DNA from 4 places in the Anaeromicrobium sediminis genome. Region 4 is predicted to be linked to each of the others. Evidence: riboswitches for the same ligand, from Rfam matches in the RefSeq annotation. Region 4 holds a riboswitch; each other region holds the start of a gene.
The links. Region 4 has a riboswitch for thiamine pyrophosphate ahead of thiS (sulfur carrier protein ThiS). Riboswitches for the same ligand answer to the same signal wherever they lie in the genome.
Positions count from the first base shown of each region.

Region 1: another riboswitch for thiamine pyrophosphate. It lies ahead of thiC (phosphomethylpyrimidine synthase ThiC); the one in region 4 lies ahead of thiS (sulfur carrier protein ThiS).
Region 2: another riboswitch for thiamine pyrophosphate. It lies ahead of thiD (bifunctional hydroxymethylpyrimidine kinase/phosphomethylpyrimidine kinase); the one in region 4 lies ahead of thiS (sulfur carrier protein ThiS).
Region 3: another riboswitch for thiamine pyrophosphate. It lies ahead of thiT (energy-coupled thiamine transporter ThiT); the one in region 4 lies ahead of thiS (sulfur carrier protein ThiS).

Region 1 covers NZ_NIBG01000018.1:28,297-36,629, forward strand. Annotated here, with positions in the region: gene CCE28_RS16390 (spore germination protein) at 1-1,032, shown strand, start outside; gene CCE28_RS16395 (Ger(x)C family spore germination protein) at 1,038-2,180, shown strand; gene CCE28_RS16400 (hypothetical protein) at 2,182-2,397, shown strand; gene CCE28_RS16405 (Ger(x)C family spore germination protein) at 2,404-3,534, shown strand; gene CCE28_RS16410 (GerAB/ArcD/ProY family transporter) at 3,552-4,646, shown strand; gene CCE28_RS16415 (DUF6765 family protein) at 4,768-5,826, shown strand; TPP riboswitch at 5,940-6,049, shown strand; gene thiC (phosphomethylpyrimidine synthase ThiC) at 6,270-7,583, shown strand; gene purF (amidophosphoribosyltransferase) at 7,586-8,333, shown strand, end outside.
Region 2 covers NZ_NIBG01000032.1:10,897-19,229, forward strand. Annotated here, with positions in the region: gene CCE28_RS20465 (M3 family oligoendopeptidase) at 1-1,008, opposite strand, end outside; TPP riboswitch at 1,134-1,242, shown strand; gene thiD (bifunctional hydroxymethylpyrimidine kinase/phosphomethylpyrimidine kinase) at 1,309-2,106, shown strand; gene thiM (hydroxyethylthiazole kinase) at 2,109-2,918, shown strand; gene thiE (thiamine phosphate synthase) at 2,911-3,531, shown strand; partial or broken gene CCE28_RS20485 (Csac_0668 family 2Fe-2S cluster-binding (seleno)protein) at 3,623-4,012, opposite strand; gene uvsE (UV DNA damage repair endonuclease UvsE) at 4,137-5,090, opposite strand; gene CCE28_RS20495 (hypothetical protein) at 5,227-5,826, opposite strand; gene CCE28_RS20500 (hypothetical protein) at 5,976-6,317, shown strand; gene CCE28_RS20505 (class I SAM-dependent methyltransferase) at 6,360-7,007, opposite strand; gene CCE28_RS20510 (DUF1292 domain-containing protein) at 7,032-7,373, opposite strand; gene iadA (beta-aspartyl-peptidase) at 7,486-8,333, opposite strand, start outside.
Region 3 covers NZ_NIBG01000025.1:47,983-56,315, reverse strand. Annotated here, with positions in the region: gene CCE28_RS18825 (YcdB/YcdC domain-containing protein) at 1-1,437, opposite strand, end outside; gene thiT (energy-coupled thiamine transporter ThiT) at 1,729-2,250, opposite strand; TPP riboswitch at 2,331-2,433, opposite strand; lysine riboswitch at 2,569-2,747, shown strand; gene CCE28_RS18815 (Na+/H+ antiporter NhaC family protein) at 2,884-4,605, shown strand; gene CCE28_RS18810 (MerR family transcriptional regulator) at 4,812-5,621, opposite strand; gene CCE28_RS18805 (carbon starvation CstA family protein) at 5,759-7,369, opposite strand; gene CCE28_RS18800 (hypothetical protein) at 7,391-7,891, opposite strand; gene cysS (cysteine--tRNA ligase) at 8,000-8,333, opposite strand, start outside.
Region 4 covers NZ_NIBG01000007.1:107,082-115,414, forward strand. Annotated here, with positions in the region: gene CCE28_RS09850 (prepilin peptidase) at 1-508, opposite strand, end outside; gene CCE28_RS09855 (prepilin-type N-terminal cleavage/methylation domain-containing protein) at 551-742, opposite strand; gene CCE28_RS09860 (thiamine phosphate synthase) at 867-1,502, opposite strand; gene thiH (2-iminoacetate synthase ThiH) at 1,487-2,590, opposite strand; gene CCE28_RS09870 (thiazole synthase) at 2,590-3,366, opposite strand; gene thiF (sulfur carrier protein ThiS adenylyltransferase ThiF) at 3,379-4,194, opposite strand; gene thiS (sulfur carrier protein ThiS) at 4,187-4,378, opposite strand; TPP riboswitch at 4,531-4,640, opposite strand; TPP riboswitch at 4,681-4,779, opposite strand; gene CCE28_RS09885 (response regulator transcription factor) at 5,086-6,543, opposite strand; gene CCE28_RS09890 (sensor histidine kinase) at 6,547-7,929, opposite strand; gene CCE28_RS09895 (sugar ABC transporter substrate-binding protein) at 7,919-8,333, opposite strand, start outside.

The DNA.
Region 1 (8,333 bases), on a different contig from region 4:
ATGACAAATGTAGGACTCCTTAGGAGAAAAATTAAAAGTCCAAATTTGAGATTTAAATTTAGAGAAATTGGCAAAGAAACTAGAACTAGGGTGTGTATCAGTTATCTAGAAAATGTAGCAGAAATTAAGATTGTAAAAGAAATAGAAAAGAGATTAGATACCATAGATATAGATGGAATACTAGAAGGCGGTTATATAGAAGAATTAATAAGAGACGAACCCCTATCTCCCTTTGCTACTATAGGTGGAAGTGAAAGGCCTGACACCATAGCAGGCAAATTATTAGAAGGGAGAGTCGCCATATTTGTGGATGGTGCCCCCTATGTGCTTACTATGCCCTATGTGTTTATAGAATATTTTCAAACTAATGAAGATTATTATAATGGGTATATGTATTCATCTTTTAATAGGATGTTAAGGCTTTTAGGTTTTTTCCTATCTACCAGTGTACCAGCAATTTATGTGGCCTTAGTAACCTTTCATCAGGAGATGGTTCCAACTCCTTTGATACTTAGTATATCAGCAGCTAGGGATGGTGTTCCTTTCCCTACTATTGTGGAGGCCCTACTTCTCTTGTTAGCCTTTGAATTATTAAGAGAGGGTGGAATTAGATTACCTGCTCCTATTGGTTCTACAATAAGTTTTGTTGGAGCTATTATATTAGGACAGGCCGCAGTAGATGCAAAGTTTGTTAGTGCCCCAATTGTAATAATAACGGCCCTAACGGGAATAACAAATTTTTTATTACCTAACATGATAGGCCCCCTTAATGTGGTAAGATTAACATTTTTAATATTGGCCTCTTTCTTAGGTCTATATGGATACATCTTTGGAGTTATGGGACTCATAATACATTTAGTGTCTATGAAGTCCTTTGGAATACCTTATATGCTAGATATTGGAGAATTAAAGTTCCAAGAAGTAAAAGATACGGCCATAAGAGCACCTTGGTGGTATATGACCTTAAGGCCAACCTTGATAGGTAAGAAAAATAGAGTTAGGCAAAGAAAAAAATCACATAAAAAAAGGTGATTTAGATGAAAAAAATACTTATAATACTTATAATTTCCACCCTATTAACAGGGTGTTGGAACTATATTGAAGTTGATGATTTGTCTATTATAACGGGGATAGGTCTAGATTATGATGGGGATAGTGATGAGATTATACTAATAACTGAAGTTGCCAAGCCTGTTAGACAACAAGGCGGAACTATTATTCGGTCACAAATTATAAAGTCCAGAGGAAAGAATATGACTGATGCCATAAGAAATCTAGTTAAAATCACTGGTAGAGAGATCTTTTGGGGACATGCTAAAATGGCCATATTGGGGCCCAAATTAATAAAGAATAAGGAAAAGTTCATGTCCTGTATAGATTACATGAAGCGAAGTAGTAATTTTAGGGACAACATATGGTTAGTGGTAGCTGAGGAAAGTAGCCCATTAGACATATTATCTAGTGAAAAGATTCTTCAAAATATATTGAGCTTTCAAATAGAGGATACATTCAAAAATGAAAAAGAAATATCTAAGTACCTGGGAGTTGAATTATACGAATTTGTAGATAAATTGGCAACAAAGGGCATATCACCTCTCCTCCCCTTGATTACAGTGAAAGAGGGAAACAAAGGAAAAGAAATAAGAGTATGGGGAATGGCCATATTTAAAGGCATGAAATATGTTGGGAACATAGGGGGAGAAGATACTAAATATCTCTTGTTTTTATTAAATAAATTAGAGGGTGGAGCCTTAAATGTAGATTTGAAAGAAAAAAATCAAAAAGCTACCTTAGAGATAAACGGTAGTAAAACAGAGTTAAAGCCCAATTACGAAGATGAGAGCTTATCTATGGATATCCACATTGAGACAAAAGTAGATATAGCAAACATAAACAAGGAAATACCTATAAATGATGAAGAAATTCAAAACAAAATAAAAAATAGGGCTCAAGAAATAATTGTGGCTAATTGTGAAAAAGTAATTGATTTATTTCAAAATGAGTACAAAAATGATAATCTAGGATTTTCATATGAATATAAGAAGGAGTACCCTAAAGAGTGGAAAAAACTAGAAAATAATTGGAATGAAGTATTTAGCAATATAGAGGTAAAAGTAACCTCAGAGGTAATTATTGAGGGGACTGCACTAAGGTCCGGACCAATCAAGGTGGTGAGATAGTATGCTTTTTTTAGTCTTAATAGTATATGGAATTATAGGAATAATAGAAATTACTCCTTTGGTAAAGAAGAAGAAAAAGAAGGATTTAGTCGTTTATTTAGTCCTATATACATCAGCCTTAGTTTTAAGTGTACTAATTTCAATTGGAGTAAAAATACCATCACCAGCCATACCTATACAAAAAATGGTGGAATCTATCATTGGGAAGCAGGGATGATTTATGGTGAAAAAATACATAGCAATCCTATTTATCCCAATAATATTATGTGGTTGTTGGAACTATAGGGAAATAAATGATAGGAGACTTATATCTGGCGCTGCTGTAGATTATAATCCTAGTACAAAAAAATATATAGTAACCTTTGAAGCTATAGACCCTATGACTGAAGAGGGGGAAGAAAACAGAGGGGAGATATTTACTATAGAAGGAGATTCGCCCTTTGATGCGGTAAGAAACATAGTAAGTAAGTCTGGGATAAAATTTTATTGGCCCCATGCAAAGGTTATAATACTTAGCGAGGAATTGGCTAAAAAGGATATTTTACCTATCTTAGACTATATATATAGGGATGGTGAAATGAGAAATGACATATGGATACTTATTTCTAAAGAAAAAAGTGCAGCAGACATATTAAAAGTAAAAGAAAAGGAATATATGCCCATACCTTCCTTTCGAATAGACAGAATTCTTAAGATGGAAAGTCAAAATAGTTTAATAGGACTACGTGCTGTTCCTATGGATGAGTTCATACAAAGGCTATATGAGCCTAATCAAAATCCTTCATTACCAGGAGTAAAAATAGAAAAAAATAATGGAACAGAAACTATTATAGTAACAGGATTAGCTGTATTTAAAAAGGATAGGTTATTAGGGTGGTTGAGTGACGATGAATCTAGAACACTATTAACTATAGAAGATAATGTTAAAAGGGGATATGAATATTATGATGGAGAAATTCCTGTAGGCCTTAAAATATTGAGCAGTAAAACTAGAACAAAAGTAAAACTGGTGGATAATGAAATAAATATTTATATGGATATAGACATAGAGGCAAATATAATTGAGCTAGGTGGAAATGTGGATTATATAAAGGAAAAGAGAAGAGTTCTTATGAAAGAATTAGAAGAAAAGAAAAAGAAGGATATAGAAGATTTAATAAAAAAGGTTCAAAATGAATTTGGAGTAGATATATTTGATTTCTCTAGATATGTGAAGGCTCAACAACCTGAATTATGGAATAAAGTTAAAGGGGATTGGGATAAAGTGTTTGATGAAGTAAAATTTAACATAAATGTGGATGTTTTAATAAAGGGGAGTGAAAAGAAAGATAGTCCTATTATGGTTAATAATTAGAGCGGAGTGCTGTTTTTATGAGTAATGACAAAATAAATGAAGTACAGGGTAGTTGTATAGTAATATTGTTCATATTGTCATCAGGGTTTATACTTCCCTTGGGGGCTCAAGCCAAGGAAGATATATGGATAGCCATATTTATGGGAATGGTACTATGTGTAGGAATAGTAAAAGTATATTCTCATATAATAGGTAAATATAATAATAAAAGTTTTTTTAAAATAATAGAAACAGTTTTTGGTAAATTTATTGGAAGTATAATAAATATATTATATATATGGTACAGCATACATTTATGTGGATTAACTGTGAGAGATTTTGGAGAATTTCCCACATCAACCACATTAAATAATACACCATTATTTATTTTTATGATAGGAATAATACTCCTTGCTATAGTAGCAGTAAAAGAAGGTCCTGGTGCAATAGGTAAATCTGCAGTAATAGTAGTATTTTTCACATCACCTATACCCATATTTACCATATTAATATTAATACCTAGGATGGATTATTTAAATATAATGCCCATATTACATTGTGGCATTTCAAATCTTATGAAGGCAACATTAAGTACCTTTACTTTTCCCTTTGCAGAAACCTTGTTGTGTATAGTTTTAATAGAAGAAATTAAAGATAAGAAAAATGCGTATAAAAGTTATGCTAAAGGTATATTGATAGGTGGAATGACTTTAGTTGGAGTTACAGTTGCTGAACTATTAGTAATTGGTCATAACATATATGCAAATACATATTTTCCCGTATACGTGGTGGCTAGCCAAGCTAACTTAGGAGAGTTTTTAGAAAGGATGGAAATTGTCACCATCTTAGCAACGAGTCTAGCCACATTTGTGAAAGTGGCTACTTGCATATATTTTGCAGCTAAGGGAATAAGTACTGTGTTAAATATGAAAAGATATAATCATATAGTGACACCCATAGGCCTATTAATATTGGGTGTTTCCTATATTGTTTATCCTTCAGTTATGGCCATTATAGGTTGGAGTACTAAAATATATCCCTATTATGGTTTAGTATTTGAAGTATTTTTACCCTTAATAATACTTGTAGGAATATATATTAATAAAAATAAAAAGACAAACGTAAGAAATTGAATTATATAGCAGTTATAATAGGTACTTATTTTACTTGTAATCTATAGTAAAGAAAAAAGTTAAGGCATTATGTACTACCCCTATTCATATAATGTATAAATTATGTGAGTGGGGGTTTTTTATGAATACAGAGTTTCATTATTATATGACCTATCTAATAGCTACCCGAGCGGGATTTAGACCAGAATCAGCTAAAATAATAAGTATAGCTTCTCAATATGTGGATAATAATAATATGATTTTTACCATAAATAAAGGAACTGTAGAAGAATATACAAATCATATTAGTCAGACTATGAATATAATCAAACCTAAGAAGAAATTATTTAGAATATACCCATTATTTCATTTTATCCCTGGAGATCCCCTGGCTGTATCTGCAAGAAGGAAAGATGGGAAATTACATATGTTAAATACTACACCAAATAGTACGAATGCTAATAACATATTTGATGCGGCAATTTATAGCAAAAATCTATATAGGATTGGAATAGCTACCCATTCCTTTGCAGATACTTGGGCACATCAAAACTTTATTGGACTTTATGATACATTTAATTCTGTGGATGGAGGAGTAGAAAAGGTTATACCATTTATAGGTCATGCTTCTGCCTATTTTTATCCTGATTGGCCAGCCCTGATTTGGAAAGACAGTAGATTAGTGGGAAAATATATTAAAGTAAATAATAAGGAACGATCTTTGCAAGCAGCAAGGGAAATATTTAGGAAACTTTATTTGTTCTTAAATCCAAATGGAACTGCAGAACATGTACATTGGGAATCTAAAAAATTATTAGAGGATTTAAGTAATGCCATAGGGAAAATGGACCAAGGAAATGACGAAAAAGAAAATCGCATAAAAAGATATAAAGAATTGGCTATGAAAAAAGAGTATGGAGGAGTGGCATTAGAGGATTATAAAAAGGACACATGGTTTGATGAGGTAGTAAATGAAGAAATTTTAGGAATAAGGGATAGGAGTGTAATATCTGTAAATGGAGTTAGTGTAGGGTTAAATAGATATGATCCCCTAACAGATATATATACCTGGAAAAATCCTAAGACTTATAAAAAAAGTCATTGGTATAAATTTCAAGAAGCAGTCAAGTCACACCAAAAGGTGGCCTTTAATATATTAAGCAAGAAGAACTTTTCTTATTTAGATCTAAAAGACTGGTAAAAGAATATTGGCATATGAGACAATGGGGTCTATATAAAAAGTTAAATAATTTTATAATCTATAGACCTTTACAAGGTAAGATAAAAAAAGTATACTTAAATTGTAAAAAATAATATTAAGACAAGGGGAGGCTATAAGGATAGCCTGAGAGAGAAATGTTATTTCTGACCCTCATAACCTGATTTTGGATAATGCCAACGTAGGGATGTTTATATTTAGTATGGGATAATTGTGTACCATTCATATAAAATAGACTCGTTACGAGTCTATTTTTTTATATAAAAATACAGTTTAACCTACTAATTTTATAAATAAATATGTCTATATTTAGTTCTATGTGTATAGTTATTCCATAATTTTAAAATCAGATAGCTTTATGAGAGTCAGCCATAACCCTACCCTTTAAAACTTTAATTATTTAATAAATCATAAGGGGGAGAATTATGAAATATAATACTCAAATGGAAGCGGCTAAAGCTGGTGTAATAACAAAGGAAATGGAAATAGTATCGGAAAAGGAAAATATGGATATACACAAATTAAGAGACTTAGTGGCAAAAGGATTAGTAGTAATACCAGCTAATAAGAATCATGAAAGTATTAGTCCAGAAGGAATTGGTAGTGGACTTAGAACTAAAATAAATGTAAATTTAGGAATATCGAAGGATTGTCCTAGCATAGAAAAAGAAATTGAAAAGGTAAAAATGGCCATAGATATGAAAGCAGAAGCCATAATGGATTTAAGTTCATTTGGAAAAACAGAGGAATTTAGAAAAAAAATAGTAGAAATTTCTCCAGCTATGATAGGAACTGTACCAATTTATGATGCAGTTGGTTTTTATGATAAGGAACTGAAGGATATAAAGGCAGAAGAGTTTTTAGATGTGGTAAGAAAGCATGCAAAGGATGGTGTGGACTTTGTTACTATCCATGCTGGGTTAAATAAAGAAACTGTAAATACATTCAAAAGAAATAAAAGATTAAATCATATAGTATCTAGGGGTGGATCATTAACATATGCATGGATGGAATTAAATAACATGGAAAATCCTTTTTATGAATACTATGACGAACTTTTAGATATATGTAGAGAATACGATGTTACCTTAAGTTTAGGTGATGCATTAAGACCAGGAAGTATAAATGACTCTACTGATGCAAGCCAAATTAAAGAATTAATAACATTAGGAGAACTTACTAAGAGGGCTTGGGAGAAGGATGTACAAGTTATGATAGAGGGTCCAGGTCATATGGCAATAAATGAAATAGAGGCAAATATGCTACTTGAGAAAAGATTATGTCATGGAGCTCCATTTTATGTATTAGGTCCTATAGTTACAGATGTGGCACCAGGATATGACCACATAACAAGTGCCATAGGAGGTGCTATTGCAGCTAGCTCAGGAGCAGACTTCTTATGCTATGTAACTCCTGCAGAACATCTTAGATTACCAAACTTAGAGGATATGAAGGAAGGAATTATAGCATCTAAAATAGCAGCCCATGCAGGAGATATTGCTAAAAATATACCGGGAGCAAGGAATTGGGATTTTGCAATGAGTGAAGCTAGACAAAATTTAGACTGGGAAAAAATGTTTAAATTGAGTATGGATCCAGAAAAAGCAAGAAGATATAGGGAAGAATCTATGCCACATGATGAAGATAGCTGTACCATGTGTGGAAAAATGTGTTCAATGAGAAACATGAACAAAGTAATGGCTGGGAAAGATATAAACATATTAAGAGATGATGATTAATCATGAAAATAGATGAGTTTAATGATAAATTCAAAGAAGAATGTGGAATATTGGGAGTATTTTTTAATAAAAAAGAAAATATGGAAACAAAAGTATACTCAGGCCTATTGGCCCTACAACATAGGGGTCAAGAAAGTTGTGGTATATCCTATAGAAATGATAATGAAATTGAAAATATTAGGAAGATGGGATTAGTAGATAACTTATTTGAAGGACTTCAGATTGATACTAATCTATTGATAGGCCATGTAAGATATTCCACATGGGGGGAGAGTACTATTAAAAATAGTCAACCCCTCCTTAGTAATAATATTAGTTTAGCTCATAATGGAACCCTAACAAATGGAGAGGATATTAAAAAAATTCTTGAAAAAAAGGGAAGAAAATTTAGTACGGATACGGATTCAGAAGTAATATTAAAAGTATTTGAAAAAGATGGTATAAGGGGGATTTACAATAATATAAAGGGTGCATATGCAGTAGTTATTATAAAAGATAATGAATTAATAGCCATGAGGGACCCTTTAGGAATTCGCCCCATATGTATAGGAAAGATCCAGAACGGGTACATAGTAGCATCAGAAAGTTGCGCCATAGAGGCTATGGGAGGCTCATTTATAAGAGACTTAATGGCAGGAGAAGCAATAAAAATAGATAAAAATGGAGTTTCCGTAATAAGAAAAGGAAATGAAGTATGCAATACATGTGCCTTTGAATATATATACTTTGCTAGGGAAGACTCTAAGATAG
Region 2 (8,333 bases), on a different contig from region 4:
ATTAAAACTGCCTATGTAAGTACAATATCCTCCAGGTGATTTTCCTTTTTTGCTAAGTAAATCCATACAATTTTTTTCTACCATATCTTTAAAAAATATTTTCGTTTCAGGAGATAATTCATTATACATTCTCTCTCCCATTTTAAGTATATACTCTGGGTCTCCGGCTAAATTTGCATTACCATCTTTAAAGGTGATTAATTCATCATAGTACTTTAATTTATTTACACCTAATTCTTTTCTTTGCATTTCTCTTAATTCAGTACAAAAGGGCACTATATATTTTAATACTTCCTCCCTAAATGTGGCCACCATCTCAGGAGTATAATCGGATCTTAACATTCTTTTATATCCTAAGTGAGTAAAATTTTCATAGCCTAATTTTTTAGCTATGTTAGTTCTTACCCTAACTAAATTATCATAGATAGTGTCTAATTTTTCTTCATTTTCTTCAAAAAACTCATATTTGGCTTCATTGGCTTCTTTTCTTGTATTTCTATCCTCATTCATTTGATAAGGTCTCATTTGAGATAAATTACATACTTCACCATTGAAATTAATGGAAGCTGCGGCCAATACTTTAGTGTATTCACTCATAAGTTTATTTTCTTCTTTTAAGTCATCTATTATGTCTTCACTAAAGGTATCTATGGTCAGACTGGCTATGGTGAATAACTGTTCTCCCCATTTATCCTTTAATTCTTCAATGTTATTCGATTTCATTAAAGTCTTATAAAATTTTGAAACTAAATCGTCATACTCAGGTTTATTCTCATCAAAGAATTCCTGTTCCTTTTCATAGAATTCTTCCTTTGTGTTTATGGTATGCCTAATATATACAATTTGTTCCATGGATTCAAATTCAACTCTTAAATTATTAATTTCCAACAATAATTTATTCTCAGTTTCAAAGTCATGAGCTTCCTCAAAGCTTAACAATAATTTATTAAATGTATTTTTAAGTTCTTCCATATTAGGTCTTTTATATTTCATATCTGCAAATTTCACCTATTTATCATCTCCTCTTAAAGCATATTTCAATAATATTAATATTTACCTAATATGTCAATTTAATCCTCATTTATTTCGTATTGACCATTTTTTATTCTTATAGTAAGATTAACCTAAAGTAAATATTTGGCTAGGGGAGTCAGTGTTACTGTCTGAGAGTAAGAATGATAATTCTTTAACCCTTGACCTGATCTGGATAATACCAGCGTAGGAAAGCACCTTTAATATGCATAGAATCTATTGAGCATGTACCTATTGTTGGTACATGTTTTTTTATTTTTAAGGAGAGTGATTATATTGAAACATTGTTTAACCATTGCCGGGTCTGATTCCTGTGGTGGAGCTGGAATTCAGGCAGATTTAAAGGCTTTTAGTGCCCTTGAAACTTACGGTATGAGTGTTATTACAGCCATAACAGCTCAAAATACCCAGGGAGTTTTTGCAACTCAAAACATTGATCCTGAAATAGTGTCTAAACAAATTGAAGTATTATTTGATGACATAAAAATAGATGCTATAAAGATAGGTATGGTATCTACTATAGATATTATAGAAGCCATATCTAAATCCCTTAAAAAATTTTCTTTACCTAAATTAGTAGTTGATCCAGTTATGATATCTAAAAGTGGCTTTGATTTATTAAAAAAAGAATCAAAGGACGCTTTAGTAAAGGAACTTTTCCCTATTGCCTACATAATCACACCAAATTTACTTGAAGCACAGGATATATTAGGTTATGAGATTAAAACTGTAGAAGACATGAAAAAAGCTGCAAAGGATCTTCATAAGCTAGGACCTGAAAATGTTTTAGTAAAGGGTGGTCACTTAGAAGGTGATGCCATAGACGTTCTCTATGACGGAGAAAACTATCATATATTTGAAGAAAAACGTATAGATTGTATTCATACCCATGGTACGGGTTGTACTTTATCTTCAGCCATAGCTGCCCATTTAGCTAAGGGATTTGATTTGGTAGATGCAGTTAAATACTCTAAAGATTATATTTCTACTGCCATTGCCCATGGAATATCAATTGGAAAGGGAGTAGGTCCTACTAATCACTTCTACAATCTATATAATAAAAAGGAGGAGTAATCATGCTTAATAATGAATTTGAAAAGGCATTTTCACTACTAAAAAGTAATTCACCATTAGTTCATCACATAACTAACTATGTGACGGCCCATATTTGTGCTGATATGACCTTGGCTATAGGAGCATCTCCCGTTATGGCAGATGCCATAGAAGAGGTAGAAGAAATGGTTAGTATGAGTAGTTCTTTAGTAATAAATATAGGAACTTTAAATGAAAGAACTGTAAAATCCATGATAAAAGCAGGAAAAAAAGCCAATGAATGTGGAACTCCTGTAATTTTAGATCCAGTAGGAGCAGGAGCTACTACCTTTAGATACGAAACTACAAAAAAATTAATAGAAGAAATAGATTTTGCTATCATAAAGGGAAACCTATCTGAAATAAAGACCATAGCAGGTCTTAGTACAAAATCTCGTGGTGTAGATTCTATAGATATGGATTCTAATTCCCACAATATTGCAAGAGAATTAGCTAAAAAACTAAATTGTGTAATTGTCATTACAGGACAAGAAGATATAGTATCTGATGGTGAAACTACCTTAGTATTAAAAAATGGTACTCCCCTTCTTGGGTCCATTACAGGAACAGGATGTATGAGTGCTTCTTTAATAGGATCTTTTGTAGGGGTTGGTCTATCCCCTTTAACTAGTGCTTCCCTTGCCATTTTAACCATGTGTATTAGCGGAGAAATTGCAGCTAGACGCCTCTCTAATGATTCTGGTTCTAAGTCCTTTAAAACATATTTAATAGACGCCGTATACAATATGGAATATGATACAATTTCTAAGGAGATGAATGTGGAATATGTATAATCTAGATGATAAAAAACTATATTTAGTAACGGACATGTTTAATTTTTCCTTTCAGGAACTTTTACAAAGGGTTGAAAAGGCCATAGAAGGAGGATGCACCATAGTTCAAATCAGAGAAAAGTCTGCAAGTTCAAGGGAATTTTATGAAAGGGCTATGGAGATGAAAGAACTATGTGAAAAACACGGTGCTCTTTTCATAGTAAATGATAGGATAGATATTGCTTTAGCTGTTGATGCCCACGGCATTCACCTAGGACAAAGTGATTTATCTATAGACATTGCAAAAAAAATTCTTGGTAAAGATAAAATCATAGGTATTTCTGCCAATAACATTGAAGATGCAAAGGAAGCTGAAGAAAAGGGAGCCCATTACATAGGAGTAGGAGCCATATTTCCTACTACCACAAAAAATGATGCCCAACATGTAGATTTAAATACTTTGTATCATATTCAATCCCATATTAATATTCCAATCTATGCCATAGGTGGAATTAATTTAGACAATGCATGTGAAATTTCAAATAAAAAAATACATGGAATAGCCATATCCTCATGTATTTTAAAAGCCAATTGCCCTAAAGAAGCATCCTCAACTTTAAAGAAATTATTTTAATATTTAGTTGATAGTAGTCTCTATAACTGCTATCAACTTTTTTAGTTTCTATGAAATCATAAGAATCTATATATACAAACTTCTAATAGCATTAATCTTCCTTCTCTATTATCTTTAATATTTCACTTCCGCAACATTTTCCAGATGGATTTTCAATTTCACAATTACATTTACCCATAGTACCAGCTATTTTATTTACTTCAACTATAGTTCTAGCTCCATGTTCCCTAACTACCCTTATTACTTTTTCTTCTGTAATCTCGCTACAATAACATATATATTTTGGATTGGCATCTTCCTTAAAAGCCACTGGAACTTTAATTTTATCCTTTTCTATTACAACATTACCTGAATAATATACTACGTCACATTTACTGTCTTTACATAAAAAATACTCTTTCTCTGAAATGTGCCTATTATCTTTCACTAAGTGCCTTACAGTTATAGGTTTAATTAGCTCTCCCTTATTACCGCATTTAGGACAAGACTCTTTTTTTAGTGTTTCCCCAACACTATTAACAGGTCCTCAACAGTTTTTCTTCATAGTTCTCACCTCAACCATATGATACCATATAAAAAAATAAAAATGGGACCTAGTCACATCTTTAAATTTCCAATGTAGTTTCATCAATCCATTTCCATTCTGGTTTATTTTCTTTTATTTTTTCAATTAAATTAAACATGGCTAAATCTTTCTTTTTAGCTTCTATCATCACATCAAAATCCCTATTTAAATGCTGGCATTTTTCTATAAAACCAATGAAATCTTCTATTCTAATGTAATCTGCATGTTTCCTATCGTTCCCCCCCTCTTTAGGGCTAGATATGTGGATTTTAGGAGGAAAATATTCACCCTCCCATGTATCAAATATGGGTTTTATAATATCTTTTATTTTTTCACCTTTATTATTACAAAGATGATGATGTATATCTAATACCATAGGTGCCTTAATTTCATCACAAATGTCAAGTACTTCCTTTGCAGTAAAGGTTTTATCATCGTTTTCAAATATTAATCTACCCTTTAAAATATCGGGCAGTTTATGAAAGTTTTCAATTAACCTTTTAGTTGCCTGCTTTTTTCCCCCTTGGCTGGACCCTATATGTATAACCATTTTCCCTTGAGGATATTCCATACATTCAAAGTGTTTATTATGATGCATTAAATTCTTTATGGTTTTTTCTATCACATCCTCTTTAATACTATTTAGTACATTAAATTGATCGGGATGGGTATCTACCCTCATGTTATATTTTTTTACTATATTTCCTATAATTTTTAAGTCTCTACAAAAATACCTTTCAAAGTCCCACTCTACTTCTGGATGAGTTGCCAAGGGTATTAGTTTGGATGTTATCCTATAAAAGTGTATATTATTTTTACCATTATACTTTAATATTTTCTCTAATGCTTCCACATTTGATCTAGTTACTCGTTTTAACTCCATTAATTTTTTTTCTGTTGATAGGGTTTTATATCTAGCAAATGTAAGGTTGCTAGATGTGGTGATTTTCCCTAGTTTAAGAGCAATAGCCACATAACCAAATCGGATTTTCATAAAATCATTCCTTTTTTTAATAATAATAATTGGTCTACCCTTTATACTTAATACACTTTTAGTATTCTTTCATTATTAAAATTTTATGTTAAAAAAAATCCATGTTTTATATAATATAAAACATGGATTTTTATAGTTACTCCATAATAAGTTTTACTTCTAATGCCCATTTAGACTTCTTTGCATCCTCGTCCATAGATTCACTGCTTTCGAAATTTTCTCCTTCATAAGCATATAATAACCAAACTGGAATTTTTTCTCCTAATTCTATTTCTTTATCCTTTTCTATTTTTTTCATCTCATAATAAAGGCCGGACTCAAATTTGTCTATGAATTGTATGGATGTGGTATTTCCTTCCTCCTGTGAAAAAACTGTTATCATTTTAAACTCTGAGTCATTATCATCATCATAAACTTCCTTTAAGGATATGGAAAATTCACCCTTAATCTCTTCTTTAAAATCAACTTCCATTAAATTTCCCGTATTTTTAACCTTTCCATTCTCCCAAATTTCATAAATACTTTTTAATTTTTTACCTTCCCCCTCATAATCAACTTTTACACAGCCGCTTATAATTTCCAAGTGAGGTTCTAACTTTTTATATTTACCTTCAAATAATTCTGATTTTCCTATAATGTTTTCATGTTTTGACTTTGTCATATATCTTATACCAAATAAAATCAATGCTACACATATGATTAAGAGTACAATTTTCAATACTTTTTTCTTATTCATAATACCCCTCCTAATTTAATTGTATAGTTTTTTTCTCCTAATATGCTAAAAATATGAGACAAGATTTAAAAATATTTAATTGCCCTTTTATTGCCACAAAACTGTCACATTAAAAGGATACACTATAGTTAAAAGAAAGGAGAGATAACATGAAAAAATTAATTTCTTTAGTACTAACTATCATATTAGTACTTTCCGTATCTATAGTTGCCTTTGCAGATGATACAACACCAAGTAAAGGTTACTTTAGCAATTCTGGTCTAAGTAAAGAAGAAATACTAGAAAAGAAGATGGAAAGAATTGACGAAATGGTTAAAGAAGGTACTTTAACTGAAGAGAAGGCTGCAGAATATAAGAAATTCATTAAAGAAAGATTGGAAACTTGTGAATATCCAGGACAAAATAGAGGAACTGGAAAAGGTATGAGACTAGGCTTTGGTAGAGGTAAAGGAACAGGTAGAGGCCTAGGCAGAGGTCCCTGTTGTCAATAAATAGAAAGACGGTTATTAAATAGTTAATAACCGTCTTTTTATTTATTTTTTCCTAAATGATATTATTGATTTGTCATCACTATATAGTATTTCCAAATTAAAAATTTCAGCTATCTTTTCAAAGGTTTTTAGTGAGTAAAAGGATATATGTGTAGGGTCCCTTCTATACCACCAATCTTTAAAGACTTCTATATCTTTAGGAGGAAACATGGTCATTACAGCCAGTACACCCTTTTCCTTCAAAAGATCTACTATATTCTTAATATCACAGATAGGCTCATGAAAGTGTTCAAAAACTTCTGTGGAAGTTATTAAATCATATTTTCTTGACTTATAATCCACATCCTTTGCATAATGTCTATCATATATGTATGAGTTGAATCCTCTTCTTTCTAATAATACAGATAATACAGGCTCTGGTCCTGAACCATAATCTAGAGAATCTCCCTTATGTACAAATTCACCAGTTGCCTTATCTAGAAAGTTTTCAAATCTAGCCACATATTTTTCATCTTCCAAAGAATTATTATGCTTATCATATACATTTCTCTCTTCTTCATAGGAAACATGATGAACATTACTTTGGAATATGAAGTCACACTCTCCACATTTAAAATACTCATGATTAAATTGAGTATCTAATATTAAGGTAGTATGACTTTCACAAATCTTACACTTTATATTGCTCATCTTACACCTCGTATAATGGTATATCTATTGAAATAATTCTTTAAAAGCTTTAGCAACTATTTCAAATTCTTCGTCACTTTCTATCTGATCTAAAACTGGACCTTCTTCTGTTTCTTCAAAAGTATATATAAATGCATCTTCTTCTCCCACAGGAAGTAAAGCTATATACTCTTTATTTTCTACTTCAAATACACCTATAACTTCACATTCTAACTCTTCTCCATCATCTAAAGTTAAGTACATCTTTGCAGCTTCTTCATGGGAATGATGTCCACAACCTCCACCGCAGCAACCTCCATCTTCATGCTTATGCTCATGCTTATGCTCATGCTCACCATTGTTACAACCACAATTATGTTTTTCCATAAAATCATTCCTCCTAGTGTTGATAATTAATTTCATTCTAATTATACCCTAAAATCCACAAAATTAAAATCAAAAGAGACTACTATTTTTATACATAGTAGCCTCTTTACATTTATTCGTAGGTGCCCCTCACAATTATATCCTTATTTAATATCATAATCTTACCTCGAGCTATTACCGTGTCTATATCTAAATTTTCATCTACTATTAAAACATCTCCACAGGAACCTTCTTCTATGGATCCCTTCTTTGGATATAGTTTTAATCCCTTTGCCACGTTACTTGTGAAAAATCTAAGGGCCTCTTCCATTTCAAAGGAATTACTTTTCACCATATACTTAAATTCTTCATATAAAGTATCTACTTGGGATACACCTATTTGTGTCATATTTCCCTTAGAATCGTATTTAGACCAACTACCATATCCATCTGAGCTTATGGTTATATTATCCATAGGAACATTCTCTTCTATAGCCATCTTTATAACTTTTCCTGGTCTTAAATCTTCATATATTCCGCAAGTTAAGTCTATATAACCACCCTCTTTGGCAAATTCAAAGGATTCATGTAATAATTCCACTTTTCTATTCACATGGGTAGGCCTTATAGTTCCTATTGGTAGATCTGAATCATTTATTATATCTTTAATAGGTTTTAATCCCTTTTTACCATTTCCCATATGAACGATTACTATACCTGCCTTATCAGAAAGCATTCCTGCCACACGAGCTTCTGAAGCTACCTGCTTTAATTGATCCTTTGTCACATGAGATGATCTATGGTCTGATAAAGCTATTTTAACTCCTATTATCTCATCTATGAATAATATATCCTTTTTAATAGATTCTGTTAAAGTTATAGTTGGATATTCATAGGAACCCGTTGCCAAATATACGGATAGGCCTTCTTCCTTCAAACCCTTTGCCTTTGCAACTAAATTTTCTATACTTCTCGTAGTTC
Region 3 (8,333 bases), on a different contig from region 4:
ATTTGGAAACTCCATATTATCAGTCCATCTCATATGGATATCTTCTATTGTTCCGTCCTGTGCACTTATATTTATATTTATGGAATCACCATCAAATCCTATGCCATTTTCTTTTCGAGAGAAATGAAAATAATAATCTCTTTCTATTTCATCATCATCTAATCTTTTATAATGGTTTTGATTAGTATCTATATCCCTTATTTTATCTGGATAAAATCTTTCTATAGCTTCTATAGCCTTATCATATGCTTCATTCCAAGTTAACTTTAGTTCAAATTCTTCTGATCCACGTCTGTAATTATAAATATTAACGCTTAATATTTCTCCCGTATCTGCGTTTATAGTTATTCCTCCATCTGTATCATACTTTTCTGCACCTTTTTTTCTAAACTCCACTTCCCAACAATTCTTTCCAGCATTTCTATATCTATTAACGTTCTCCATATATTCTATGGAATCTATTTCTATCTCTTTTTCATACAGGTCTTTTAAAAGGGTTTTGATTATTTCTTCAGCCCTTTCTTTGTCTACTTTCTCTTTTTTAATATTTAAAGCTTTTTTGTATATTTCTTGTTTTCTATCAAAGGATATATCTTTACTCTCTAAGTTTTTATCTATATTGTATTCTTTAAATTCTTTTGTTTTAGCATCTAATTCATTCTTTCCCTTATAACTTGCTCTATATACTAATTTGATATTTTTAGTTTTTCTAGTTTCCTCATCCCTAATTCCTAAATAATATTTCTCCATAGCAACTTCATCTTCTAGCAATTTTCTAGCTTCTTCTTTATCTATTATATTCTCTACTTTTGGTGCATCTATATTGTAGTCCCAGTTTATTCTATATTCTATCAATTCCCCATTTGTTCCATCTATCCCTAGATTTATGCCATTAGAAGGAAATTCCACACCATTTATTTGTCTTACATATTCAAATCTATAATTAGAAATGTCATATCTATTCATTATTCTATTTTCTTCATTTCTTAATTTAACACTTCCAACTTTTCCTGGTTGAATTTTTTTAAGAAACTCTTGAGCTTTTTTCTTAGCTTCTTCTTCTGATATGGATGGTACACTTATCTTTTCATCATAATCATAAGAATCCTTGGTACAATCCAATAAAATTCCCGTATTAGCATCTATTTCAACACGAAAATTAACTCCACCATTTTCTTTACGATTTCTCCATCTTATTCTCCATACTTTACTGTCTTTCTGTCTCCAACTCTTTTCTAACTCTATTCTCGTTTCAAATTTTTTCTCATCAATCTCTGTGGCAAAATAATTCTTTAGAAACTCCTTTCCTATGTCCGTCGCCTTATCCTTTGATATTTTCACATTGGTTTCACTTGTGTCTTCATTAGCAAAGGCTGGCATACTAATTGAAAATACCATCACAAGAACTAAAAAAAGACTCATAATCTTTCTTTGCAAATTTAACATCCCCTTTTCCTTTTATTTCCTATTACATTGTAATATATTTCCACAAATAATGTAATAGTACTCTAATAATAAAAAGTTTTTTATATAAAAAAGGCATGCGACCTATGCTTCGCTAGGAACCCCTATGGTTTCCTTCGACGATTGCTACCGCAATCTGAGCACCCTCCTTCAAAGAGGCAGGGGAACTCTTCACCTACAACCCCTTCTTTTTTTATTGATTTATAGTTTTCATGATAATTAACTTTCCTAGACAATAAAAAGGCCCTCAAAAGAGGGCCTATTTTAATATTTCATATTTTTAAGTGGTTTATGTAAAAGTCCGTATATGAATATTGAAATTATTATTTCAGGTATCAAATAGGAACCATTATATATAATTGAATAGGTAAGGGGACTTACTCCCTCTGGTGCATAAGAGGACCATACTACAACCCCAGAAACTACATGGGCTGCAAATCTCATAAATATACCTATAAACACTCCTAGCATTTCCTTTGGTAGACTTCCCTTAAAGAAACCAGCCAGTCCTAAAAATCCAAAAGCAACACTATAATCAAACAAAATTGATACTATGTGAAAAGACCATTTAGGACCTAATATGAATTGTATTGTACCATATACAATTCCAACGAAAACTCCCGGTCCACCTCCCCATCTTAGGGCATATACTAAGATAGGAACCATACTACCAGCTGTTATAGAACCGCCATTGGGAAGTTGATATATTTTAACAAGACTAAGTACATATGCCAAAGCTATAACTATACCACCTTCAATTAATTTCTTTGTTGAAGAATTTTTCATTTATAACCCCTCCTAAAAAAATACATAATTGCCTAGTAAACAAAATAAACCATGTACTTGGAAAGCACATGGTTTTTTATTAAAAAATCACTACACTTCCCTTCGCTAGTTCTAACTAGATCAGGTTCAAAGGGTTACAGAATCAAGTCTGCTCTCAGCCTTTAGGCACCCCCAGTGAATACATAACTATTCAATTTCACGACCATAATATCATACCTATAAATTTTTGTCAAAAATGACCTTTCATATTTTTACTATTGACACATTTTCTAAAAGATACTATTATATTAAGCATACATTTAAATAATCCGTTTGCAGTTCAATAATAGAGGTGCGATATTTATTAGTATTATAACTGAGTTAAGCAACTTTGACGTTATGAGAAAGGAAATTTCGCCGAAATGTATGACTGATAGCTTTAAGGTCATATGTTGGGACTATACAGAATATGTATGGGACTGTCACAAAGTTTTTCTTTGTGGAGGGCTATTGTTGGAATTAGAAATATCATACGTTTTTTTGACGTGTTTCTAACTCCTTAAGCCTTAGCTTAAGGAGTTTTTTTATTTTACACCCCAATAGCAATATAAGTTTGAATTAGTAAACGGATAGACAAAATAGGGGGAAGAAAAAATGAAAAGAAGAGTCTTTATACTTACTTTATTATTTATTTTATTAATGACTACTGTCTCTTTAGCTGTGGACCCAGAAGTGGCCCAAGCTAATGCAGACAAATATGGTTTATTAACATTATTACCACCATTAGTTGCCATCGCATTGGCTTTTGTGACTAAAAACGTGGTACTGTCCTTATTCATAGGAGTGTTCTCCGGGACTTTCTTAATAGCACTTAACACAAATAATTTCTTTGGTGCTATTATCCACGGTTTTTTAAATATTGTTAACCACATATTAGGTTCCCTTGCTGATAGCTGGAATGCAGGTATTATCCTTCAGTGTTTAGCAATCGGAGGCCTTATAGGTGTTATATCTAAAATGGGTGGAGCAAGGGCCGTAGCTGAAGCTCTAGCCAAAAGAGCTAAGACTCCTGTAAGTGCCCAATTAGTAACTTGGCTTTTAGGTTTAGTTGTATTCTTTGATGATTATGCAAATGCCTTAATCGTAGGTCCTATTATGAGACCAGTAACAGACAAATTAAAGATATCTAGAGAGAGATTGGCCTTCATAATCGATGCTACAGCTGCTCCAATTGCAGGTATTGCCCTTATCTCCACTTGGGTAGGTTATGAAATAGGACTTATAAAAGACGCCTATGAATCCATTGGACAAAGTGTAAATGCCTATGGTGTATTTATGGAAACTATACCTTATAGATTTTATAACATTCTTATATTAGTATTTATAGTTGCCACATCCATAATGTTAAAAGAGTTTGGACCAATGCACAAGGCGGAAGTTAGAGCTAGAACTACAGGAAAATTATTACCAGATGGAGCTACTGCCATGTCCTGTGATGAAGGTGATGATTTAGAACCAAAGGAAGGAATCACATTAAGTGTATGGAATGCTATAATTCCTATAAGTACATTAATAGTCGCAGCATTTGTTGGTTTTTACTTTAATGGATATGGGTATTTAGATGAAACTGTTAAAGCAGCAGTAGATGGATCTCCATTGTCAGTAATGGCCATTAGAGAAACCTTTGGTGCATCTGATGCAAGTATAGTTTTATTCCAAGCAGCATTAATCGCCAGTGTAATTGCCATAATCATGGCTGTAGGAAAGAAAATTCTTACCGTATCTGAAGCAATTGATACTTGGGTTCAAGGCACAAAGTCATTAGTTATTACAGCAGTAATATTATTATTAGCTTGGTCCTTATCAGGAACTATTAAGGAATTAGGTACTGCTAAATTTTTAGTTTCAATTTTATCAGATAAGATTCCAGCATTCTTATTACCGTCAATAATATTTGTATTAGGATCTATCATATCCTTTGCTACAGGAACTTCATATGGTACTATGGGTATCCTAATGCCATTAGCTATACCTCTAGCTTATGCCATATCTCCAGAAACTAGTTATGTAGTAATGAGTGCAGGAGCAGTTTTAACAGGCGCAATCTTTGGAGACCACTGTTCTCCCATATCAGATACGACCATATTATCTTCCATGGGTTCTGCATGTGACCACTTAGAACACGTTAAGACTCAGCTATATTATGCTTTAAGCGTAGGCCTAATATCCGTATTATTTGGATATATTCCTGTAGGACTTGGAATTCCAGTTTGGATAGTACTACCAGTAGCTATCATATTAATATTTGTAGTAGTTAAGTTCTTTGGAAAAAGTGTACCAGATGCAGTAGAGAATATTGAAAATAAAGTAGCATAAATTTAAGGACCATGAATTTCATGGTCCTTTTAGGCTGTTGACAAACCCGAATTTCTTCGTTGTTGCTGAAACCAAGAACCCTTACGTATGTCTATATACGCTGCGGTCTCTTGGTTTCAGCACGCCTCGAACTTAAATTTTGTCAAAAGTCTATAATCTTGTAGACTTTGTCTACAATCTGTAAGGACCATGAATTTCATGGTCCTTTATTTTACGGGAATTTGTATTTCTGTTATATAATTTCGTTCATCTTTAGCCACAAGTAGGTCAATTAAAGATATTTCTACAACTTTACCTGTAACTTCATATCCCTTATTCTTAATATAATCTAACATTTTTTTAAATGTTTTATGGGTATCCTTGTACTTACCCCTATGATACGAACACACATATTTGCCCTTAGGTAATTTTTTAATATCGCTCACATCATCATCCTGTGTGAATAAAAATAAGCCTGAGAAAGACTCGTATTTACCCTTTAGAACATCTTCATATTCCAGAGTAACTCCTACTTCATCCTTCACTTCAAGGTAATGTTCATTGGCCATTTCATATATGTCCTTTATGGCCATACCAAATTCAGTAAAATCCTGACCATTAATTAGAGGTTTATATATTATATTTCTTTCACCTATATATTTTTCATGAACTTTAAAATCGTCTATTAAAAGGGCCTTATCTATTATGTTCAATTTATTGATTATTTTTTTCCTTGCGTAATTTAATTCTTCTATCTTTTCATCTACTAATTTTAAGTGAGACTTTAATTGTTCTTTGCTATTTTTCACATGACCTTCATTTAAATAATTTTTTATATCCTTTAATGACATTCCTAATAATTTCAAATAACTTATAGTTTCTAATGTTTCTAATTGTGCCTCAGTATAATATCTGTAACCAGTTTTTTCATCTGTATGTTCAGGTTTTAATAGGTCTATTCTGTCATAATACCTTAGGGTCTGAATAGATATTCTATGTATCTTTGCCACTTGTCCAATTGAAAACATATCATTCATTTTTCATAACTCCCCATTAAAATTTATTTAGTAACCTATTTACCTATATTCTATACTAACTTTCAAATATTATCTATTAACTTTTAAAAAATTCGAAAAATTAAAAGGGTGTGAAATTTTTCCACACCCTTTTAATTTTATACTATGTGCTCTTTATCATTACTTGTAAACACCTTATATGCATCCTTAGTTAATATTAACGCAAATAGTAACAGCAGTGCTGGTAATGCCACTAATATATAATTTTCACTGGCAAGATTTTGCTTTATGAGTAATATTAAAGCAAATACAGTTACGGCTAGCATGAATATCATAGGAATTATGAACATCTTATAATTCTTTCCACTTTTCTTTAACCATACGGCAACGGCTATTAGGGCTAGTACTGCTAGTAATTGATTTGCTGATCCAAATATTGGCCAAATCTTAGTCCAACTACCACTACCTAACCATCCTCCTAAAACAACCGTAATACCTGTAGCCACATATCTATTGGCTAATATATTTTCACTTTCCCCTTCCTTTTGATCAATCATCTCTTGAAATATGAATCTTCCAAGTCTTGTTCCCGTATCTAAACTAGTAAGGGCAAAGGCTGATATAGCTAATGCTACAAAAGATTTACCCGTAGCATAAGGAATTCCAAACTTAGACATAAATACTCCTATACCATCGGAAAATACATTTATAGGACCTCCAGCACCTAATAACTCTGCAAACTTATCCTTAGTCACATAAGCTGCTGTTATGATTGCTATAACTGCAAGGACACATTCTATAAGCATACTTCCATATCCAACAATCTTAGCATCTGCTTCGCTGTCTAATTGTTTAGAAGACGTACCCGATCCAACTAATGAATGGAATCCAGATATGGCACCACAGGCCACAGTTACAAATAACATAGGGAATAATAGTTTTCCTCCCACGTTGAAAGAAGTAACTGCTGGCAATTCTATAGTCGGTCTATATATTACTATACCTAAAACAGCCCCTATAAGCATGGCATATAATAAGAATGAGTTCAAATAATCTCTTGGCTGTAGTAGTATCCAAACGGGAGTTACAGATGCAACAAATATGTATCCCAATAATATATATATCCATACTTGTTTAGAAAGAACTAATGGAAACTTTACTCCAAGTACTATACATCCAAATAAAAGTACTACACCAATTATACTAGAAATACCAAGAGGCATTCCCCTTCTATATACAAAGAAACCAAATAATATGGCAAGCATTATAAACATTACTGATGATGAAGCTGCTGCTGGTACACTTACAAAGGTATTAGCAACTATATTAACAAAGGCCGCTATAACTAATAGTAATGTAAGCCAAGCAAATATACCAAATAACTTCTTACCCTTTTTACCAATATTAACTTCTATAATTTCACCTATAGATTTACCATCATGTCTTATAGATGCAAATATGGAACTGTAATCTTGTACACCACCAAAGAATATCCCTCCAATAATTATCCAAAGCATAACTGGTAGCCATCCAAATACTGCTGCGGCAATAGGTCCTACTATAGGCCCTGCCCCCGCTATTGATGCAAAGTGATGACCTAAAAGTACTGGCGATTTAGCTGGCATATAATCTACACCATCGTTTTGAGTGTGGGCTGGAGTCTCTCGAGTCTCATCTATCCCCCACTGTTTAGCTAACCAACTTCCATAAGTTACGTACGCAATAAAAAATACCACAATACTAACTAAAATTAACCATAGTGAATTCATGGAATCCCCTCCTAAAAATTTTTAGAAAACGTCGTAAACCGACCTTGCCCCCTTTCCTTTTTTGTTTGTAATGATTTTTTTATCATTTACATTAACTAATATAAGCTTTATATTTACCCATCCTTTAAAACCAAACATGAAGCTCTTATAAAACTTATATTTTTTAACCCTTTTAATTAAATCTTCATCTATTTCTCCTTTGCCTACTACTAATACCCCTGTTATATCAGTACTCATATGCTCATCACTGGGAGTCACAAAATCATCTACAGAGGATTCTAAAGTTTTTATGAAGGAGTTTAATATATCTAAATTTATATGCTCATAGTCCTTTAGAAATATGACTTCGTTATTTTCAAAGGAATATATATTTACCCTTTTACTCATGAAATATCTAGAGTTTTTGCAGTTGTGGGTGGCCATTATGTTCATATGTTTTTCATCATAAAAGTAATTCCTGTTTATATCAAAATATGCATTTAATCTATTTTCAATACTACTTATATAGTTTTTAATTTCCATAATATCCATCCTTTTACAATTGTTTTAACTAAATTAACACATTATTCAAAATTTATCAATAGATTCAGCAATTATTACAAAAAAATAATCAGGCTTTCGCCTGATCATTTATTTTTTTCTACTCCACTTTGGTCCTTGAGGAGTATCTTCTAATATGATACCCATGTTTGTTAGTTGATCCCTGATTTCATCCGAACGCTTATAGTCCTTATTTTTTCTAGCCTCTTGTCTTTCTGCAATTAATGCTTCTACCTCTTCATCTACCTCTTCTTCTTCCTTAGTAACTATACCAAGTACTCCTGTTAATTCATTAAATAAATCTAAGGATTTTTCCATTAGTTCTTTAGAAGATTCACTTTTAACATTAGTATTAATATCTTTAACTAATTCGAATATGGCTGCTATAGCATCTGCCGTATTTAAGTCATCATCCATATTTTCT
Region 4 (8,333 bases):
GTGATATGATTAATAAACTTCCAGATCCTATTATGACCCCTATAAAAGGACTATACCAAGGATCATTACCATATATGTACATGGGAAACTTTCTGTTATATAAGATTACTAATATACCTACCATTGTGGCCATAAATACCAATTGATCTGGTATAATCATATGATCATAATCAATAAAACATATTACAATTAATATACTCATTAAGATAGTGTATACTATAAAATCTATACTATCTCCATACTTATTAAACAATAGTAGAAATACTAACCCAGTTAGAAGTTCTACCATCATATATCTTGGTCCTATTTTAGTCTTACAAAACCTACATTTTCTTCCTAGAAATAAATAACTTAATACTGGAATCAAATCAATTGCTCTCAATTTATTCATACACACAGGACAGTGGGATCCTGGCACTACAATTGATTCCTCCCTAGGTATCCTGTATATGCATACATTTAAAAATGATCCTATTAAAAGTCCTAGTATAAATACTTGTATATCCATATTACTTCACACCCTTTTAAAAATACTATCATAGCCTACTTTCTAAAATTCACCACTCCTTGTCCTACCATTTTCCTTAATTAATTCACATTTAGCTTTCTTAAGAGCTATTCTTTGAGTCGCCTTTTCCCACTTCATTTTGTTGTAAGGGAAAAAAAACAAAATAATAATCTTAAAAATTAGTAAAGCTATTATTAACTCTATTAAAGTAAACCCATTCTTCCTATCCTTCATTTTACCACCTTTTTTCTGTATGCTATACATATTTTATCACACTTTACTTTTTTTGGAAACGGTTACACGAAACATATATATAATATAAAGAGCCATGCTTTTTTACATAGCTCTTTATTCTTCCTTACATATTATCTTTAATCCTTTTTGCTGCCATAAAGGGATGTTCGTCTGTCATAATATATGACATAACAGCCACCCCCTCTACCCCTGTTGACATGACTTCCTCCACATTTTCATGATTAATCCCCCCCAGGGCAATAACAGGAATATTTACATTTTCTCTTATTTCTTTTATAAAATCTATCCCTCTACCCTTTAATCCTTTTTTACAATCAGTTTCATATACATGACTAGCTAGCAAGTAACTAGCTCCCTTTTCTTCTGCTATTATGGCTTCTTCTAAACTATGTACAGAAACGCCTAAGAGCTTATGCCATTTAGGCTTTTCCTTCACTAAGTCATGAAATCCCATGTGGTATCCGTCTAAATTAATTTCCTTTGCTACTTTTAAATTTCTATTAATAATAAATAATACGTCCTTATGCTGAATTTTGTCTTTTATGTCTTTAGCAATTATAATTAATTCATCATAGGATAAATCCTTTTCTCTCAATACTATAGCATTAACCCCGCCATCTATTGCCTCTTCTATTACATGGCTCAAGGTAGGTCTTTTAATCATATTACGGTTAGTAATGAGAAAAAGCATCTTATGATCTTTTATAAGCCTATTAATATTTGTCATATATGCATCCAATCCTTAAATACAGGTTGATATCCCTTTTCTAGAATACTCTGACTCATTTCTTCTACACTTCTTAGGTCTGCTATTTCAAATTGTGCTTCTCCCTTATTACTAGCACTATGACCTCCCACTTCTGTACTTACTCCTGCCGACATTTTTGTAACTCCTAGGGGTATTAAATTATCCCTAAGAATTGCCTCTTCCCTTGTGGAAATGGTAATTCCTACGTAAGGTAAAAAAATCTTTAAGGCAAGAATATTCTGAACTAGATTTTTGTCACTTACCTCATATACATTCTCAAACACACCTGCATGAGGACGTATGCGAGGAGGAGATACATTAATAGATACATGGGGATATTTATTCTGAAGATAATTTGCATGGACTCCCGTAATAAACCCTTCCATTCTCCACTCATTAAGTCCTAGAAGAGCACCAATGTTTACAGTTCTCATATTGGCCTTACAACCTCGTTCTGGCGCATCTAATCTGTATATGTAATCTTTTTTTGGTCCTGAAATATGTACATTGTCATATATATCCTCATCATATACTTCCTGATAGACAGTAAGACTATCTACCCCAGCATTTACTACCTGTTTATATTCATCTTCATTCAAAGGATATATTTCAATACCTATGGAATCAAAATATTTTTTCAAAACATTAACAGCATCTACTATGTAGGATACTGGTGTAGCCTTTGGAGATTCTCCTGTTAATAAAAGTACATGTTTAAGCCCCTCCGCTGCTATAGCCTTTGCTTCCATTTCTATTTCTTCTAAAGATAATCTTTTTCTTTTTATATGGTTGTCTACATTAAATCCACAATAGGCACATTGGTTTATACATGTATTTGATATATACATGGGTGTGAACAGTAATATGGTTTTACCAAAATGCCCTACTGACAATGAATGGGCCTTCTTTGCCATCTCTTCTAAGAACTTCTCCCCTAAAGGTGATAACAATGCTAAGTAGTCATAAACATTGATTTTGTCCTTATTTAGAATACTATGTATATGTTCCTCAGTAAGATTATTAAAAAATTCTTCATAATTAAATTCCTTAAATTTTGAATATTCATCATAAAAAGCCATTATAATTCCCCTTTATGTAAAAATCCTGTAAGAGGTGAAGAGGCATGAGCATGTTCCTTTATAGGAGCCATTTTTGAAAGATATGCAGTTCTTCCAGCCTTTACTGCCAATGAAAAAGCCTTTCCCATTTGAACAGGGTCCTTTGAGGTGGCTATAGCTGTATTTACTAAAACTGCAGCTGCTCCCATTTCCATAGCCTCAGCTGCCTGAGAAGGCTTTCCAATTCCCGCATCCACAATTATTGGTAAATCAATTTCATCGATTAATATCTGTACAAGTTCTTTTGTTCTAATACCCTTATTTGTCCCTATAGGAGCCCCTAAAGGCATAACTGCTGCTGCACCTGCATCAACTAATCTTCTTGCTGTCATTAAATCTGGATTCATGTAAGGAAGTACAATAAACCCTTCTTTAGCTAAGATTTCTGTAGCCTTTATAGTCTCTTGATTATCTGGAAGTAAATATTTATTATCTGATATAACCTCTATTTTTACCCAATTACCACAACCCATGGCCCTTGCTAGCCTTGCGATTCTAACAGCTTCCTCTGCATTTCTTGCCCCGGATGTATTTGGTAATAAGATAGTATCCTTTGGAATGTAATCAAGAAGATTTTCCTCCTTAGATCCAATATCAACTCGTCTCACTGCCATGGTTACCACTTGTGTTTCACAGTTTTCTATTACTTGAGGAATAATATGTTTACTTGGAAACTTTCCTGTTCCTATAAGTAATCTACTCTTTAGTTTATTTCCCCTAATATCTAATAAATCCATATTTGTCAACTCCTAAGTCTCATATTCGTCTAAAATTATTCTCAGTACAGTATTGGCCTGATGGCTTGCTGCAATAGATACCCGTGGTGCCATAAGACCACATCCTGGTTTTGCCTCTGAAATATCATCACCAATCAAATAAAATTTATCTCTTATCTTTTTTGTCTTTATAGTATTATTTGAAAAATGTCCAGCCATGCCAGATGCAGCCACAATATATTTACTAGTTAGCTTTGATAATGCAATATTTACTAATTCTGCCTTACAAATGGGATTATCGAAGGCCTCCACTATTATATCCACATCTTTAAAAGACTCTTCCATATTGGTCTTATCCAAATAAATATCTCTGATTTCAACTTCTACAAAGGGATTAATTTCACTTATTATTTCTTTTAATGCCCTAGTCTTTTTCATCCCTATGTGCTTTAAAAAATAATGCTGTCTATTTAAATTACTTGGTTCAACCAAATCATAATCTACTAAAACTAATTTTCCTATTCCAATTCTAGCTAGAGCTACGGCCACATTTGATCCTAGGCCTCCTAGACCTGCAATTCCTATACATGCCTTTTCTACCCTTTCGTGCACCCTTGGTGTATGTCTTGAAACAAGTAGTGATTCAAGTTCCTCCCTATCTGGAACTGCTCCTTTAGTTATAAACACAACCCTATCATTTTCTTTTAAAGGTACATCTTCCTTAATAATAAATCCATTTAAAACTACTACATCTGCTTCCTTTTTAATTAAATCCCTAAGAGAAAAGCTAGTAATTCCCTCATTTACACTCATTTCCTTTTCATTTACATATATTTTCAAATCAACCACCTCCCACAAAGCTTACTATCTCCACTTTGTCAGCCTTATTAAGTATATGTTCTTCATACATTTCTTTAGGTACTATTTGAAAATTCACTTCTACAACTACTTTTTCTTCTTTTAAATCTAAACCCTTTAATAATTGTGTAATTGTAACCTTTCCAAAGTCCATCTCTTTGCCATTTATGATCATATTCTTCCCCCTTTTATTTAACATTTTAAATGCTAAAATTTTATATAAACTAAAAAAAGCCTATAGGATAAAATCCTTCATAGGCTTGTATAAAATCCATATACTAAAACTATAATTCTTCATGAATTAAGAGTCTCTATAGTTATGTATATATTAATACAGTATACTAGTCCCTACGTTGGCATTATCCAAATCAGGTTATAAGGGTCAGAGATAACATCCCTTTCTCAGCCCATCCCTATGAGCTCCCCAAATCATATTAAATTAAAAAAAGCTTGCACCTAGGCAAGCTTATAATGAACCTTATTCATTCCTTGCTTCCCTACGACAATATTAATTGTATCAGGTTTTAAGAGTTAGAATTTCTTCTTCTCAGCCCTAAGGCACCCCTAGCAAACTTATTTAACTACTACCAGTATAATCCAACATCTTAAGTTTGTAAAGTTTAAAAATAATGTTTTATATTTGCATATACCAACTATATCCAAATTCAATAAAGCCTGGCTACTTACAAGGGAATATGAATGAAAAATTTTTATAAGGTGGAACATCAGAACATCCTATGTTGTAAACAATTGTGAACCTTCTATCGTGAATATAATATTCGCACTCTATAGTCTGATAGTGACTTACCTTATAAACGTTTTTGTTTATATGACTGCCGTAAGTTCACACTCCCTGAGCATCCGTCTAATCTTCATCATACTCTAATTCTTACTTACATATTTACTAGGTGAAATTCCTGTGATTTTTTTAAACATCCTACTAAAATAGTTAGGGTCACTATATCCTACCCTTCTATATACATCCTTTACTTGTATTCCTTCCTTTAGCATCTTCTTTGCCTTCTCAATTCTTATATGGGTTAAAAACTCTATAAAGTTTTGTCCCGTTTCTTGCTTAAATAATTTACTTAAATAAAAGGTGCTAATGGCAAATTTATATGATAGATCTTCTAACTTTATTTTTGAATCATAGTTCTTTACAATGTAATCCTTTACATTTTCTATTAGATCATTACTTCTACACAATTTCACATAAGTATCTAAATCTACTAATATGGCATTTTTAATAGAGGATTTACTTCTCTTATTTTTAATCATCTCTTTACTATTTTTAAAATAAATCTCATTTTTTTCCATGAAAGCTCCATATTGAAGAAAGCTTACTATTTCATTTATTTCTTCATAAAAATTTAAATCACGGGAATTAGTTTTTTTCATTATATATCCTAGCATTTTTTCAAATTCATTATAATAATTCAAATCAAAGTTTAAAACTTCCTTACATATTCTTAAACGATTTTCATCATTAAAGTCCATGTTAGTATTTATAGTGTTTAGCTTTCCTATAATCTTAATTACATTTTTTTTGATGTCCTCAAAGTAATTATTTTTCTCATACCAATAGATTAATTCCTCATTAATATTATTTTTCAATTCCCTTTCTATTTTTTCTAAACTTTTTTTTATCCAATACTCATCTGCTTCTTCTTCCTCAATTAATATATATATATTGTCATTGTAAGTAGACATTATGGAGTTTACCTTTGACTTGAAGCTCTTTTTTATTTTAGATTCCACAAACTCCCTATTTTTCTCATCAGTTCTAATTCCTATTAAATGGGCCGTATCTATATTAATCTTAAATATATTTTCATTAGTGCATATTTCCTTTATTTTCTCACTGCCACCTTCTAATATAAATGATATTAATTTTTCCTCCACTATACTTTTAATATTTATTATTTCCTCCTGCAGCCTTACCTTTTTGTTAGCTTCTTTTCTTTCCGATTTAATATTTTTTATAATATTTTCTAATACTTCTATTATCTTTTTTCTTCTAACAGGCTTTAGTAAATACTCATAGGCATCTAATGATATACTTTCCTTTGCATATTGAAAATCATCATAGGCTGATAATATGACTATTTTGGTTTTCCTATTCATCTTTCTAATTTCTTTTAGGGCGCTAATACCATCTATTCCTGGCATTTTAATGTCCAAAAAAGCTATATCTGGAGAATTTCCTTGGAAATACTCTATAACTTCTCGTCCATTCTTTGCTTCCTTGACTATGGTTATATCCTCAAAATTTTTCTCTATTATTTTTTTTATACCTTCAATTTCTATTGGTTCATCATCTGCAATTAGCATTTTATACATATATTATTCCACCTTTGGTATTATAATTTTTACTAATGCGCCCTCTTTAGTATTATAAAAAAACAACAAACTTTTATTTTTAAAATAAATTCCTAATCTTTCCCTTACATTTTTCACACCTATTCCAGCATTCTCTTTAGAATACATATATGGATAAAAACCCTTTCCATTATCCCTTATTTCTATTTTTATATAATTTTTTATACTATTGATCCTTACTTCTATTTCTCCCCCCTGTTCTTTTCCTTCTAGTCCATGTTTAAAAGCATTTTCAACTATGGGCTGTAACGATAATAGGGGTATTTTATAGTTTAATAAATCATCATCAATATTCTCTATATATTTTATCCTATCTCCAAATCTAGTCTTTTGTATATATATGTATTGTCTTAAGCTATATACTTCTTCTTCTAAGGTAACTGTAGAATTCACATTTCTAAGGGTATACCTTAGAATGTCTGATAGGGATTCTATTAAATCACAAGTATTATCTGATCCTTCAATTAAAGCAGTTTTAGCAATAACATTTAAAGTGTTAAATAAAAAATGAGGATTTATTTGGGATTGTAAAGCTAAAAATTGTGCTTCCTTTTCCAATCGAGTTTTATTTTCTACCTCACTTAATAAATATTTAATTTCCTTTACCATAATGTTAAAGGAATTAAACAGTATTCCTATTTCATCCTGAGAATCTATTTTAAGATTGTCTACTTCAAAATTCCCTTTAGAAACTTCCTCTGCCTGATTAGTTAAAGCATTTACATTCTGTATTAACTTCCTAGAAAAAAAGAAAATGAACATTATGCTTATGGATATACTAATTATGAAAATTACTATGATAGCCCTAGTAAATTTCAAATTATGCTCTTTTATTATCTTATATTTTCTAAAATTTTCCTCATATATTTTATTATTTATCTCATCTACAGACTCCATTATATAATTATATACCTTAGTACTATTATTATAATTTATTATATATCTTTCATCTGCCGTTCCTAGGGCTACCCTAAAGGTCTCTTCACTATAGGCCCTGTAACTTCCTATAAGCTTTCTTAAGTCAACCATTAGATTATACTCTTCTTTAGTCATATTCCTTCTACTTAACTTATTTAATTCTCCATAGGACGTATCAATAGAAGAATATATATCATCTATATAATTAGTAGACCTTGTAAGTAGTAGATTGTCTAGAGAATTCTTACTTTCCTTTATTGAGTTTTTCACATTAGATAGAGTATCTAACTTTTCCACAAACTCATTGTATTGACTCGATATTCTGTTTATAGTATATAAACTATATCCACCTATCCATATTAATATGATCAATATTAATATATAACTAACTATAAGTTTTTCTTTTATAGATATAAAATTATTCTTCATACACATCGTCCTTATCAAAGTAAATTAAATCACTAAAGATAGCATTTTCCACAAATTCTCCCGTCTTAACTTTCATTAAAATATCTAATGTTTCCATACCAATATTTTCTGGATTTTTAATATAGACGCCTTCAATGACACCTTTTTTCACAAATCTTTGTATTCCTGTTAAGTCTCCCATTCCTATTATCTTAATTTTTCCAACTTTATTTAATCTAACTAATACTTGTCCTGCTATATAGGTAGAGTACTCATCATTACATATGATTCCCTTTATATGTTTATTCTCTAATACCATTTCTTCTATAATCTTGTAAGTATTTATTTTCTTAGCATCCATATAAGCTACCTTTGTTATATTAATTAGTGGAAATTTCTTTTTCTCATCATAAATACCTATTAAT